One region of the Jejuibacter calystegiae genome, then DNA from elsewhere that is predicted to be linked to it. Evidence: predicted binding sites of a transcription regulator. Region 1 holds the regulator's gene; each other region holds the start of a gene.
The links. The regulator CRP, encoded in region 1, controls carbon source genes, mostly activating them, when cyclic AMP is high. The targets are predictions, from matches to a motif close to ATGTGANNNNNNTCACAT.
Positions count from the first base shown of each region.

Region 2: epd (erythrose-4-phosphate dehydrogenase) is a predicted target of CRP. The motif match lies at 2,420-2,437, and genes of this name have one in related genera.
Region 3: uxuA (mannonate dehydratase) is a predicted target of CRP. The motif match lies at 1,680-1,697, and genes of this name have one in related genera.

Region 1 covers NZ_CP040428.1:739,264-743,822, reverse strand. Annotated here, with positions in the region: gene argD (bifunctional acetylornithine/succinyldiaminopimelate transaminase) at 1-729, shown strand, start outside; gene FEM41_RS03525 (YccS/YhfK family putative transporter) at 730-2,814, opposite strand; gene crp (cAMP-activated global transcriptional regulator CRP) at 2,887-3,519, opposite strand; gene FEM41_RS03515 (OsmC family protein) at 3,825-4,229, shown strand; gene FEM41_RS03510 (phosphoribulokinase) at 4,274-4,559, opposite strand, start outside.
Region 2 covers NZ_CP040428.1:211,406-215,964, reverse strand. Annotated here, with positions in the region: gene loiP (metalloprotease LoiP) at 1-93, opposite strand, end outside; gene tkt (transketolase) at 354-2,345, shown strand; gene epd (erythrose-4-phosphate dehydrogenase) at 2,641-3,660, shown strand; gene pgk (phosphoglycerate kinase) at 3,710-4,559, shown strand, end outside.
Region 3 covers NZ_CP040428.1:4,681,449-4,686,007, reverse strand. Annotated here, with positions in the region: gene FEM41_RS21975 (CobW family GTP-binding protein) at 1-1, opposite strand, end outside; gene FEM41_RS21970 (mannitol dehydrogenase family protein) at 122-1,588, opposite strand; gene uxuA (mannonate dehydratase) at 1,788-2,978, shown strand; gene yeiP (elongation factor P-like protein YeiP) at 3,114-3,686, opposite strand; gene FEM41_RS21955 (YkgJ family cysteine cluster protein) at 3,838-4,092, shown strand; gene setB (sugar efflux transporter SetB) at 4,089-4,559, opposite strand, start outside.

The DNA of each region.
Region 1 (4,559 bases):
CCTGCTGATATTATCCATGTGCCCTTTAACGATCTGCACGCCGTGAAAGCCGTCATGGATGACCACACCTGTACCGTGGTGGTCGAGCCGATTCAGGGAGAAGGGGGAGTCACCGCCGCCACGCCGGAGTTCCTGCAGGGGCTGCGTGACCTGTGCGATCACTATCAGGCGTTGCTGGTCTTTGATGAGGTACAGTGCGGTATGGGTCGCGTGGGCAAGCTGTTCAGCTATATGCACTACGGTGTGACGCCGGACATTCTGACCAGCGCCAAAGCGTTGGGCGGCGGTTTCCCGGTGAGCGCGATGCTGACGACCCAGGAGATTGCCTCTGCTTTCCACGTGGGCTCCCATGGCTCGACCTATGGCGGTAACCCGCTGGCATGCGCGGTGGCGGAAGCGGCCTTCGACATCATTAATACCCCACAAGTGCTGGGTGGCATTCAGAGCAAGCGTCAGCGTTTTGTCGACCATCTGCGTCAGATCAACGAGCAATTCAATATTTTCAGCGAAGTTCGCGGTATGGGGCTACTGATTGGTGCTGAGTTGAGTGAAGCATATAAAGGGCGCGCCCGGGATCTGCTGAACGCAGCAGCGGAGCAGGGCGTTATGGTGTTGAATGCCGGGCCGGACGTGGTTCGTCTGGCGCCGTCGCTGGTGGTGGAAGACGCCGACATCGATGAAGGCATGGCGCGTTTCGCCAAAGCGGTGCAGAAAATCGCCCTGGGATGATTATTTGTGGCTTTGCAGACGGCGGCGTAGCCAGGCGCCGTGGTGGGGGCGCTGATGCCAGGCCACGGAAGAGATGGTATGCATCGCATTCAGATGGCTGAGGATGCGATCCAGATGGCGCTCCATGGTGCTCATTGGGCCAATGGTGAGCGCCTCGGGGTCGTCCAGTACGTGAATGGCGCCGCTGTCGTCGGGGTTGTCCCAGGTCAGCCGTTGCTGGCAGCGCTGAATAGCGATTTCACAGGATTGCAGATAGCGTTGGGCCAGCGCTGGCGTCAGCATATTATGCTCGCGCGCCAGGATCGTCATGGCGTTAATATGCTCGACGATAAACTGGCTGTGGGTTACCCATAGCTTCATATCGGCCAGGTAACGGTTATTGAATGATGGCTCCTGCATTGCCTGATTTAGCGAGTTATAGAGCGCATTATGGGCCTGATTGACCCGCATTCGCTCCCAGGCCAGCGGGCCGGGCTGTGGATCGTCGCTCAGGATCTGGCGGATGGCCTGCTGGTCGCGCTCCAGCGCATCGTGGGCATTCTGTCGTAGCAGGCCGCTCTGCCACTGAGGCCACAGCCAGACCATGCCGCCAAAGGCGATCAGGCAACCGAGCAGCGTATCCACCAGTCGGGTCATAATAAACTGCTCACCGCTCAGCGAAAGCAGTTGCAGGCTGTAAACCGCAGTGATGGTAAATCCGACGGTCGCCAGCGCGTAATGTTTACGGATTATCAGGTAGCCAATCAGCGTTATCAGCAGCATTCCCGCCAGAATATAGCCCTGGGGTACGTTAAAGTGTAGCGCGCCCGCCGCAATTAACAGACCCGCGATAGTTCCCCCCGCCCGGTGCAGAATGCGTACCCGGGTGGCGCCATAGCCGTTCTGGGTGACAAACATGATGGTCATTAGTATCCACCAGGGTTTGGGCAGATTGAGCGCGGCGCCAAGCAGACTGGCGATGGCAAGCATGGTTCCAATGCGCGCTGCGCTACGCAGCGCCGAGGACTTCAGCGACAGATAGCTGCGCAGCGCCCGAAGCAGCGGAAGATGCTGTTGCCGGTCGGCCATCAGATCCCGAATATAGAGCGGGCGCTGGGTGCGCAGTAGTCGGGCGATACGGCTGAAGTGATAGTGGCAGAACTGCCCCACCGGGTTTTCCGGATGCTGGCGGGCAATCTTTTCCAGCGCGGAGATGGGTTTTTCCATGCTAAAGCGCCGGGGATAGCGGTGGTAGAGTATATCGTCGCTGACTACGCGCAGCCGGGCGGCCACGGTACGGGCCGCCCAGCGAATCACCGGTTCCGCGTGGCTCTGCTCTACCAGTTTCTGTACCTCTTCAGGCTGGTGAAGGCTGACGGAAATATGCTCCTGAAGATCCAGCGCCACCTGAAAGACGCGCAGCAGGCGCTTATAATCATTCTGGCGGCTGGTGGCAGATAGCATATGCAACTGCTGATAACAGAGGCTGATGAGATCCACCACCTTTTGCTGACGAATCAGCAGCGGCGGCAGCGCATTTTCCGGATCGGTATGCTGGGTCAGCAGGCTGTATTTGGCTTCGCAGTAGTCCGCCAGTTCGCGATAGAGCAGGCTCAGGGTCTCGCGTAGCGGCTGCTCACGCCACATCCAGAACCAGAACCAGTTAAAGGCGCCGTACCACAGGGTGCCGAGCGCATACAGCAGCATCGGCTGCCAGACCGGCATATTGCCGGCCAGCCCCAGAGTAAAGATCGCGGCGATAAGCGAAGCAGGCAACAGGCGGCCATGCAGGGCGCTGATTTCCGCCGTAACGCCCAGTAACAGCGCCATTCCGAAGAAGATGGCGGCCAGTGGCAGCTTTTCCATCAGCAGTAGCTGCACCATCAGGCTGCTAAAGGCGAACAGCGAGCCGCCGACGATCAGGCGTTTAAAGAAACGTTTATGGGGGGTATCCAGGCCCGCGATATTGCAACAGGCGGGAACCAGCGAGAAGAGCAGGCCCTGTTGCAGGCTACCGAATATTAGCCCGATAATCACCGGCAGCGACAGTACCAGGGTCTGACGCAGCGCGTAGTTAACTTCGGGGTGATAGATCAGTCGGCGCATTGGCACAGGGTAACGCGTCAGTGGCAAAGAGAAAAACGGCGCGTTGCCACAACACGCCGTTACAGACCGGGATTAACGGGTACCGAAGACGACGATGGTTTTCCCGTGTGCGGAGATCAGGTTTTGATCTTCCAGCATCTTCAGAATACGGCCAACGGTTTCGCGGGAACAGCCCACGATCTGCCCGATTTCCTGACGGGTGATTTTGATCTGCATTCCGTCCGGATGGGTCATTGCGTCCGGCTGTTTTGCCAGGTTCAGCAGAGTCTGTGCGATACGACCTGTCACATCCAGGAAGGCGAGATTGCCCACTTTCTCTGAGGTGACCTGCAGACGGCGGGCCATCTGCGAGGAAAGGCGCATCAGAATGTCCGGGTTTACCTGGATCAGCTGACGGAATTTCTTATAGGAGATTTCAGCGACTTCGCAGGCGGTTTTCGCCCGTACCCAGGCGCTACGCTCCTGGCCTTCTTCGAATAGCCCCAGTTCACCAATGAAATCCCCCTGATTCAGGTAAGAGAGGATCATCTCTTTCCCTTCCTCATCTTTGATAAGTACTGCGACAGAGCCCTTAACGATGTAATAGAGGGTTTCGGCTTTTTCACCCTGATGAATAAGTGTGCTCTTCGATGGATACTTATGAATGTGGCAATGAGACAAAAACCATTCGAGAGTCGGGTCTGTTTGCGGTTTGCCAAGCACCATGCGCGGTTATCCTCTGGTTATAAGCTGACGCCCGGAAGAATATGGGCCTCCGGGCGTATTGATCGTTTGTCCCCGCTCTTGGGGATCTGGCATGAGAAAAGCCTGTAAGCTACATAAATTTCACGTGAAATTTCATCCCGTACGCGCTTCGCCGCGCCGCGAGAGGGTATCCTCAGTGTTTTAGCATAGCTTTTTCCGGGTGTCTCCTATTGTCTCGTTTCAGCTTGACCCGGATCGCCTTCTGTTGCGACTTTCTTTGCGGCGGCTTACTCTGTGGGGAAGAATGGCTTGATGGGAGCGACAACATGCAGTCACGAGTAAAATGGGTTGAGGGCCTGACTTTCCTGGGTGAGTCCGCCTCCGGGCATCAGGTGCTGATGGACGGGAATTCCGGCGACAAGGCCCCCAGTCCGATGGAGATGGTGCTGATGGCGGTGGGAAGCTGTAGCGCCATCGATGTGGTCTCTATTCTGCAAAAGGGTCGCCACGGCGTGACCGACTGCGAGGTGAAGCTAACCTCGGAGCGTCGTGAAGAGGCGCCGCGCCTGTTCACTCATATCAATCTGCACTTTATCGTTACCGGCCAGGATCTGAAAGACAATGCGGTGTCGCGTGCGGTGGATTTGTCTGCCGAGAAATACTGCTCTGTGGCGCTGATGTTGGGTAAAGCGGTGAATATCACCCATTCATATGAGGTGGTGGAAGGCTGATGCTGGCTGGGGAGGGGAGACAGATTCCCCTCCCCAGCCAGGGATTAGGCTATCTTTTTACCTTCCATAATGCGCCGCACCAGCGGCGTCATAATCAGCTCCATCGCCAGTCCCATCTTGCCGCCCGGCACCACCAGCGTATTGATATGCGAGATAAACGAGCCCTGCAGCATCGCCAGCAGCCAGGGATAATCGACCTCCAGATCCCGGAAGTGGATCACCACAAAGCTTTCATCCAGCGACGGGATCTCTCTGGCGGCGAAGGGATTAGAGGTATCTACCGTCGGCACGCGCTGGAAGTTGATGTGGGTACGTGAGAACTGCGGGGTG
Region 2 (4,559 bases), 530 kb from region 1:
AGAGGATCCCGAGCCGCCGGAATCAAGAGTCTGGCAGCCACTCAGCAGTGTCGTTGCGGCGACGATACCCAACAGCATCGGACGCATTTTCATGTGTTAACTTCCGTTTTAAAAAGATAATGAAGGGATCTGAAAAGCGGCGACGATGATATCAGGCGCCGACCTGGGGCTGAGTATAAATAAGAACCCCTGTCGTGGGCGAGTCATTGTCCGGTTTTATTGCCCGTTCCGGAGATTTCCTAAGTGGACAAAAGGATGCTCCATGTACATGACCAGCGGCTTGCGGTACATTGTTGATAACATTTTTGTTCAAATCTAAGGCGTAGCCTGTAACCATCCGATCTGGAGTCAAAATGTCTTCTCGTAAAGAGCTTGCCAATGCCATTCGTGCGCTCAGCATGGACGCCGTTCAGAAAGCCAAATCCGGTCACCCGGGTGCCCCTATGGGTATGGCGGATATCGCAGAAGTTCTGTGGCGCGATTACATGAATCACAATCCGACCAACCCGCACTGGGCCGATCGCGACCGCTTTGTGCTCTCGAACGGGCATGGTTCCATGCTGATCTACAGCCTGCTGCACCTCACCGGCTACGATCTGCCGATGTCCGAACTGCAGAACTTCCGTCAGCTGCATTCGAAAACGCCGGGCCACCCGGAAGTCGGTTACACGCCGGGCGTTGAAACCACCACCGGTCCGCTGGGGCAGGGGATTGCCAACGCGGTGGGTATGGCGATTGCCGAAAAAACCATGGCGGCGCAGTTTAACCGTCCGGGCCACGATATTGTCGATCATCATACCTATACCTTCCTGGGCGATGGCTGCATGATGGAAGGGATCTCCCACGAAGTGTGCTCGCTGGCGGGTACCCTGAAGCTGGGCAAACTGGTCGCTTTCTACGACGATAACGGTATCTCCATTGATGGCGAAGTGGATGGCTGGTTTACCGACGATACCGCGAAGCGCTTCGAAGCTTACGGCTGGCACGTGGTTCGTGGCGTTGATGGTCACGACGCTGACGCTATTAAAGCCGCCATTGAAGAAGCGCGTGGCGTCACTGACAAGCCTTCTCTGCTGATGTGCAAAACCATTATCGGTTTTGGCTCGCCGAACAAGGCCGGTTCTCATGACTCCCACGGTGCGCCGCTGGGCGATGCCGAAGTTGCCGCTACCCGCGAAGCGCTTGGCTGGAAGTATGAGCCGTTTGTGATTCCTCAGGATATCTACGCGCAGTGGGACGCCAAAGAGGCGGGCCTTGCGAAAGAGCATGCCTGGAATGAGAAATTTGCCGCCTATGCGAAAGCTTTCCCGCAGGAAGCCGCAGAATTTACCCGCCGTATGAAGGGCGAAATGCCGGCCGACTTTGCGGAAAAAGCGCAGTCTTTCGTCGAGAAACTGCAGGCTGAGCCGGCGAAAATCGCCAGCCGTAAAGCTTCCCAGAACGCTATCGAAGCTTTCGGTCCCTGGCTGCCTGAATTCCTGGGCGGCTCCGCCGACCTGGCGCCGTCTAACCTGACGCTGTGGTCCGGCTCTAAAGCGCTGAATGAAGATCCGGCGGGTAACTATATCCACTACGGCGTGCGTGAATTCGGTATGACCGCTATCGCCAACGGTATCGCGCTGCACGGCGGTTTCCTGCCGTACACCTCTACCTTCCTGATGTTCGTTGAATATGCCCGTAACGCGGTGCGTATGGCGGCACTGATGAAGCAGCGCCACGTGATGGTGTACACCCATGACTCTATCGGTCTGGGCGAAGATGGCCCGACTCACCAGCCGGTTGAGCAGCTCTCTTCCCTGCGTCTGACGCCGAATATGAGCACCTGGCGCCCCTGTGATCAGGTGGAATCTGCCATTGCCTGGAAATATGGCGTTGAGCGTCACGACGGTCCGACCGCGCTGATCCTCTCCCGCCAGAACCTGGCGCAGCAGGAGCGTAGCGCTCAGCAGCTGGCGGACGTTGCTCGCGGCGGTTATGTGCTGAAAGATTGCGCAGGCCAGCCGCAGCTGATTCTGATCGCCACCGGCTCTGAAGTTGAGCTGGCCGTGGCTGCCTGGGATCGCCTGACGGCGGAAGGGGTGCAGGCGCGCGTGGTTTCCATGCCGTCCACCGACGCTTTCGACAAGCAGGATGCCGCTTATCGTGAATCGGTACTGCCGAAAGCCGTTAGCGCTCGTGTGGCTATCGAAGCTGGTATCGCCGACTACTGGTTCAAGTATGTGGGTCTGAACGGCGATATCGTGGGTATGACCACCTTTGGTGAGTCTGCTCCGGCAGAGAAACTGTTCGAAGAGTTTGGCTTCACCGTGGATAACGTGGTTAACAAAGCGAAAGCGCTGCTGTAACCCCATTATCGGGTATTGATGAAAGGCTCCCGGTGGGAGCCTTTTTTCGTTGGCTTCCTTCCAGTGACGTTATTTTGTGACGCACATCAAGTTATTTTCCCGGTACCGCACCCAGGGCGTTCCTTTTAGCGGCCGTTTCGCTTATTCTAGCTGAAGCGTTTCAGTTGTTTCGTTTCAGTAGAAAAAATGCTCGACAAACGACCAAACAGTCACCCTTTGGGCATGCAAAGATTCCTTAAGGCATCACGCTGGATTACTCTGTCAGCCGTTTTGGTGGGAATCTGGCAGGAGAGATATGACCGTACGCATCGCGATTAATGGCTTTGGCCGCATCGGACGCAATGTGGTTCGCGCCCTCTACGAATCCGGGCGCCGCGCGGAGATTGCCGTGGTGGCTATCAACGAACTGGCGGATTCCGCCGGGATGGCGCATCTGCTTAAGTACGATACCAGCCACGGGCGCTTCGGTTGGGACGTTCGTCAGGAGCGTGACCAACTGTGGATTGGCGATGACGTTGTGCGCCTGCTGCATTTGCGCGAACCCGAACGGCTTCCCTGGCGCGATCTGGGTATTGATGTGGTGTTGGACTGCACCGGCGTGTACGGCAGCAGGGCCGATGCCGAATTGCATCTCGCCGCAGGTGCGAAGAAGGTGCTGTTCTCTCATCCCGGAGGGAATGACCTGGACGCTACCGTGGTTTACGGGGTGAATCATCAGGCGCTCAGGGCGGAAGATCGTATGGTGTCCAACGCCTCCTGCACCACCAATTGCATTATCCCGGTGATTAAGCTGCTGGAAGATGCCTGGGGCATTGAGTCCGGAACGGTAACCACGATTCACTCCGCGATGCACGATCAGCAGGTTATCGATGCATATCACCCGGATCTGCGGCGTACCCGGGCGGCCAGCCAGTCTATTATTCCGGTTGATACCCGGCTGGCGGCGGGCATTACCCGTATCTTTCCGCAGTTTTGCGACCGCTTTGAAGCGATAGCGGTCAGGGTGCCAACCATCAACGTAACTGCCATCGATCTGAGCGTTACGCTGCGCCAGGCGGTGACGGTTGAACAGGTTAACCTGTTGCTGCAAAAAGCGGCACAGGGGGTATTTCATGGTATAGTTGACTATACGGAATTACCGTTGGTCTCGACAGATTTTAACCACGATCCGCACAGTGCCATCGTTGATGGCACCCAGACGCGGGTCAGCGGTGGGCACCTGGTCAAAACCCTGGTCTGGTGCGACAACGAATGGGGCTTTGCTAACCGAATGCTCGACACAACGTTAGCGATGGCCGCCACTGGTTTCAGGTAAGGCGCGGTTTGCGCCTGCAAAACTTTAAGAATCAACGAGAGGATTCACCATGTCTGTAATTAAGATGACCGATCTGGATCTGGCTGGTAAACGCGTGCTAATCCGTGCGGATCTGAACGTGCCGGTTAAAGATGGGAAAGTGACAAGCGATGCCCGTATCCGTGCCTCCCTGCCCACCATCGAACTGGCTCTGAAGCAGGGCGCAAAAGTGATGGTCACTTCCCACCTGGGTCGTCCGACCGAAGGCGAGTACAACGAAGAATTCTCTCTGCTGCCGGTAGTTAACTACCTGAAAGACAAGCTCTCTAATCCGGTTCGTCTGGCGAAAGATTACCTGGACGGCGTTGAAATCGACGCTGGCGAACTGGTGGTGCTGGAAAACGTTCGCTTCAACAAGGGCGAAAAGAAAGACGACGAAGCCCTGTCTAAGAAATATGCCGCACTGTGCGACGTGTTCGTGATGGACGCTTTCGGTACTGCGCACCGCGCCCAGGCTTCCACCCACGGTGTGGGCAAGTTCGCCGACGTTGCCTGTGCTGGCCCGCTGCTGGCTGCCGAGCTGGACGCGCTGGGTAAAGCGCTGAAAGAGCCGGCTCGCCCGATGGTTGCCATCGTTGGCGGTTCCAAAGTTTCTACCAAACTGACCGTGCTGGACTCGCTGTCTAAAATCGCTGACCAGCTGATCGTGGGCGGCGGTATCGCTAATACCTTTGTTGCCGCACAGGGCCACAACGTGGGTAAATCCCTGTACGAAGCTGACCTGGTAGATGAAGCCAAACGCCTGCTGGGCACCTGCGATATCCCGGTTCCGACCGACGTACGTGTGGCAACCGAGTTTTCTGAAACTGCGCCTGCAACCCTGAAGTCGGTAACCGACATTAAAGATGATGAGCAGATTC
Region 3 (4,559 bases), 1.2 Mb from region 1:
CAGGGGCTCCGGGATTGTCGTGATGTGGCGGCAGTGCCGCTAACAGGGAACCTGCCTATCCTGACGAAAAAACGAGGAAAAGAGAAGGGCGCGGCGGGTTATGGGCGCCGCGCCAGAGGTGTTAACCGGCAAGAGTGGCGGCCACCGTGCTGCGGGCACCCTGGCGACAGAGCTGGCGCCAGGCCTGTTCTAGCGAATCGACAAAGACAGGATTAGCGGGCAGATCGTCGCCGAAGATCTCTTTGAGCGTCAGCAGGGCGGCAACCCGCTCCTGTTCGCTGCTCTGGGCTACCCGGCTGGCGATCTTCTCCAGCAGCGGATCGCGGATGTCTATTGGCTCGCCCCTGTCATCCACGCCGCTGACGTAGCGCATCCAGCCGGCCACGCCCAGCGCCAGTAACGGCCAGTCGCTACCGTTAGCCAGATGCCAGCGGATGCCGTTCAGCATACGCTGCGGCAGCTTCTGGCTACCGTCCATGGCAATCTGCCAGGTGCGGTGCGGCAGGGCGGGGTTACTAAAGCGGGCGATCAACCCCCGGGCGTAATCGTCCAGACTGACGTTCTGGATATTCAGCGTAGGGGCCTGTTCCTGCATCATCAGGCGGCGGGCGGCGGCCTGGAAATCGGCATCGGCCATGCAGTCGGCAATGGTCTCAAAGCCTGCCAGATAGCCCAGCCAGGCAAGAAACGAGTGGCTGCCGTTGAGCATACGCAGCTTCATCTCTTCCCAGGGCAGAACATCCTGTACCATCTGTACGCCTACCTGCTCCCAGGCTGGTCGGCCGGCCACGAAGTTATCCTCAACCACCCATTGAATCCAGGGTTCGGCGCAGATACCGCAGGGATCTGCCACCCCGACTGCATCGGCGATCTCCTGAAGCGACGCATCCGTGGCGGCGGGCACAATGCGGTCTACCATGGTAGAGGGGAAAGTCACGCTATCGCGGATCCATGTCGTCAGGGTCGCATCACGCTGCTGCGCCAGCCCCAGAACGGCATTGCGGACCGTATGCCCGTTGTCGGGAATGTTATCGCAAGAGAGAACGGTAAAGGGGGCCAGGCCACGCTCCCGACGGCGCGCCAGGGCTTCCACCAGAATGCCCGGTGCGGAATGAGGCTGGTCCGGATGTTCAAGATCGTGGCGGATGCGCTCATTCGTTAAATCGAGCTGGCCGCTGGCCGGATCGATGCAGTAGCCCTTTTCGGTGATGGTGAGCGAAACAATGGCGACCTGCGGCTCGCAGAACTTTTCAATAATGGCGGAGAGGCCATCGAGCCGGGCATTCAGACATTCGTGAACGGCGCCCACCACGATGGCTTCGCTGCCCTGGGGACCCTTTTCCAGAACCGTATAAAGGTGATCCTGGGCGCGTAACGCGCTCATTAGTTTATCACCGCTAAACAGGCTGATTTCGCAAATGCCCCAGTCGCCACCCAGCTGGTTTAGAACCCTGTCGGTCAGTAGCGCCTGGTGGGCACGGTGGAAGGCGCCAAATCCCAGGTGAACGATGCGGCTTTTAAGCTGTGTGCGGTCATAGCCCGGCTGACGGACGCCGGACGGTAGCGCGACGCTGGCGATAGTGTTCATGAAATGTTATTCCCGATAACCATTGATTAACATGGTCAGTGTAAAGTTATATGACAACAAATAAAATTGGTGTGCCTTATTTATCGGGGGAATGTGAAGCAGATCAACCAATGCGGCGGAGAATATTGACGTATTAAGATGGACATGTAGGGTAGGCATGTTGATCGATTGGTATAACATCTTTTGCGAGGAAATGGCGATGGAACAAACCTGGCGTTGGTATGGACCGAATGATCCGGTCACCCTGGACGATGTACGGCAGGCGGGTGCGACTGGCGTGGTTACTGCGCTGCACCATATCCCTAATGGTCAGGTATGGCCGGTTGAAGAGATCCGCGAGCGTCAGCGGCTGCTGGCGGAAAAAGGGCTCACCTGGTCAGTGGTCGAGAGCATCCCGATTCATGAGGATATCAAGACCCATAGCGGCGACTACGACCAGCATATCGCCGCCTGGCAGCAGAGCGTGCGTAACCTGGCCGAATGCGGCATCGATACCGTCTGCTACAACTTTATGCCGATCCTGGACTGGACCCGTACCGATCTGGCCTGGACGCTGCCGGACGGTTCAAAGGCGCTGCGTTTCGATCAGATAGCCTTTGCGGCGTTTGAACTGCATATCCTTAAGCGCCCGGGGGCCGAAGCCGACTATAGCGAGCAGGAGCGCGCCCAGGCGGCGGATTACTTCGCCGCCATGAGCGCCGCTGACATCGACAAGCTAACCCGCAACATCATTGCAGGCCTGCCCGGCGCGGAAGAGGGCTATACCCTCGATCAGTTCCGTGCCCGTCTGGCGGAATATGACGGTATCGATAAGGCACAGCTGCGTGAGAACATGGCTTACTTCCTGAAAGCGGTGGTGCCGGTGGCGGAACAGGCGGGCGTTCGCCTGGCTATCCATCCGGACGATCCGCCGCGCCCGATCCTGGGCCTGCCGCGCATTGTTTCTACCATTGACGATATGCAGTGGATGAAACAGACCGTGGACAGCATCTACAACGGCTTCACGATGTGCACCGGTTCTTACGGCGTTCGCGCCGATAACGATTTGGTGAATATGATCGAAACCTTTGGCGATCGTATTCACTTTACCCATCTGCGTGCCACCTGCCGGGAGCAGAATCCGAAAACCTTCCATGAAGGGGCGCATCTGCAGGGCGATGTGGATATGGTCGCGGTGGTGAAGGCGATTCTGACTGAGGAGTCTCGACGTAAAGCGGCGGGCGATTTGCGCCCGATCCCGATGCGTCCGGATCACGGTCACCAGATGCTGGACGATCTGCATAAAAAGACCAACCCGGGCTATTCGGCTATCGGGCGTCTGAAGGGGCTGGCGGAAGTGCGCGGCGTTGAGCTGGCGCTGAAAAAACTGCTATTCCCTGAACTGCTGTGATTCGCAGGTAAAAAAACGGGAGGCAGAGCCTCCCGTCAGGTTGATGACAAAGAGGGAAAAACGTGGTTTTTCCCTCTTTGTGGTTATCAGCCGAAAATCAATGAATTGATTTTCCTTGTTTATTCTTATGGACGATTACTCGGCGCGCCCCATATAGCGGCGCTCGGCCACGTGAATACGGATTTTCTCGCCGGTGACCAGATATTCCGGCACCTGAATAGTCAGGCCGGTAGAGAGGGTTGCCGGTTTGGTGCGGGCGCTGGCGGAAGCGCCCTTAATGCCCGGCGCGGTTTCGGTGATTTCCAGATCCACCGTCTGAGGCAGCTCCAGCGCCAGCACCTGACCGTCCCAGGTCAGCACCTGCATACCGGGAATGCCCCCTTCGGGAATAAACTGCAATTCGTCGGCGATCTGCTCCTGGTTAAAGGAGTAGGGGGTGTAGTCTTCATCATCCATAAAGACATATTCGTTGCCGTCGACGTACGAGAAGTTGACCGGGCGGCGGCTGAGCACGATAGTGTCGAGGATATCGTCGCCCTTAAAGCGCTCTTCCACCTTCAGACCGGTACGGACATCCGAAAAACGCATCTTATAGAGCGTGGCCGCGCCGCGAGCGCTTGGGGCCTGGATATCAATATCTTTCACCAGCAGCAGCTTGCCATTGTAGTTGATGGCCATGCCGCGTTTGATTTCGTTAGCTCTTGCCATGAATTAATCCTGATCGATAACGCGATAAAAATATGGCGACAAGGTACTCGCGGCATGGCATTCAGGCAAGTGAATTCTCTGGCGGGTAAAGAGAGTGGCGCCATGCCGGATGGGCTGTTAGAGTGGCGGTTTCCCTGGCCGGAGCCATCCGATGGACTGTCGCCCCGACTGCGGTGCCTGCTGCACTGCTCCTTCCATATCCAGTCCGATTCCCGGTATGCCTCAGGGCAAACCCGCAGGCGTACCCTGCGTACAGCTCGACGAGCGTCAGCGCTGTAAAATCTTTGGCTCTGTGCTGCGCCCTGCGGTGTGCGCCAGCCTGAGTCCAGATGCCGCCATGTGCGGCACCAGCCGGACCCAGGCGCTGGCGTATCTTATCCACCTGGAGCAGGCGACAGCGCCCTAAACGTCGCGAATACGCAGCAGACACCAGACGGTAACGGCAATCATCCCCAGTGCCAGCCAGAATACCGAATGGTAACTCCAGATCTCTGCAGCTATGCCTGCCAGCGAACCGGCAATAATCCAGCCGACGCGGGTGGTATTGGTGTACAGCGTGGTGGCGGCGCCCGCCTGACCGGGCATCAGATCCTGAAAATAGAGCATACCGATACCCGCCAGAATCCCAATATAGATAGCGTTCATTAGCTGTAGAGCCAGCAGCAGTATTGGGTTGTGCACCGTCAGCATACCGATATAGAACAGCAGCCCGCCGACCACCGCCACCCGCATCAGGAAGCGTTTGCCGAAGCGCCGGGCGTAATAACCGGCGATCAGCATGGTGGGAATCTCCAGCCCGGCGGCGGTGCCCATCATCAGACCGGCCAGTTTTTCCGGCAGCTTGAGCTCGTGGATAATATAGAGCGGCATATT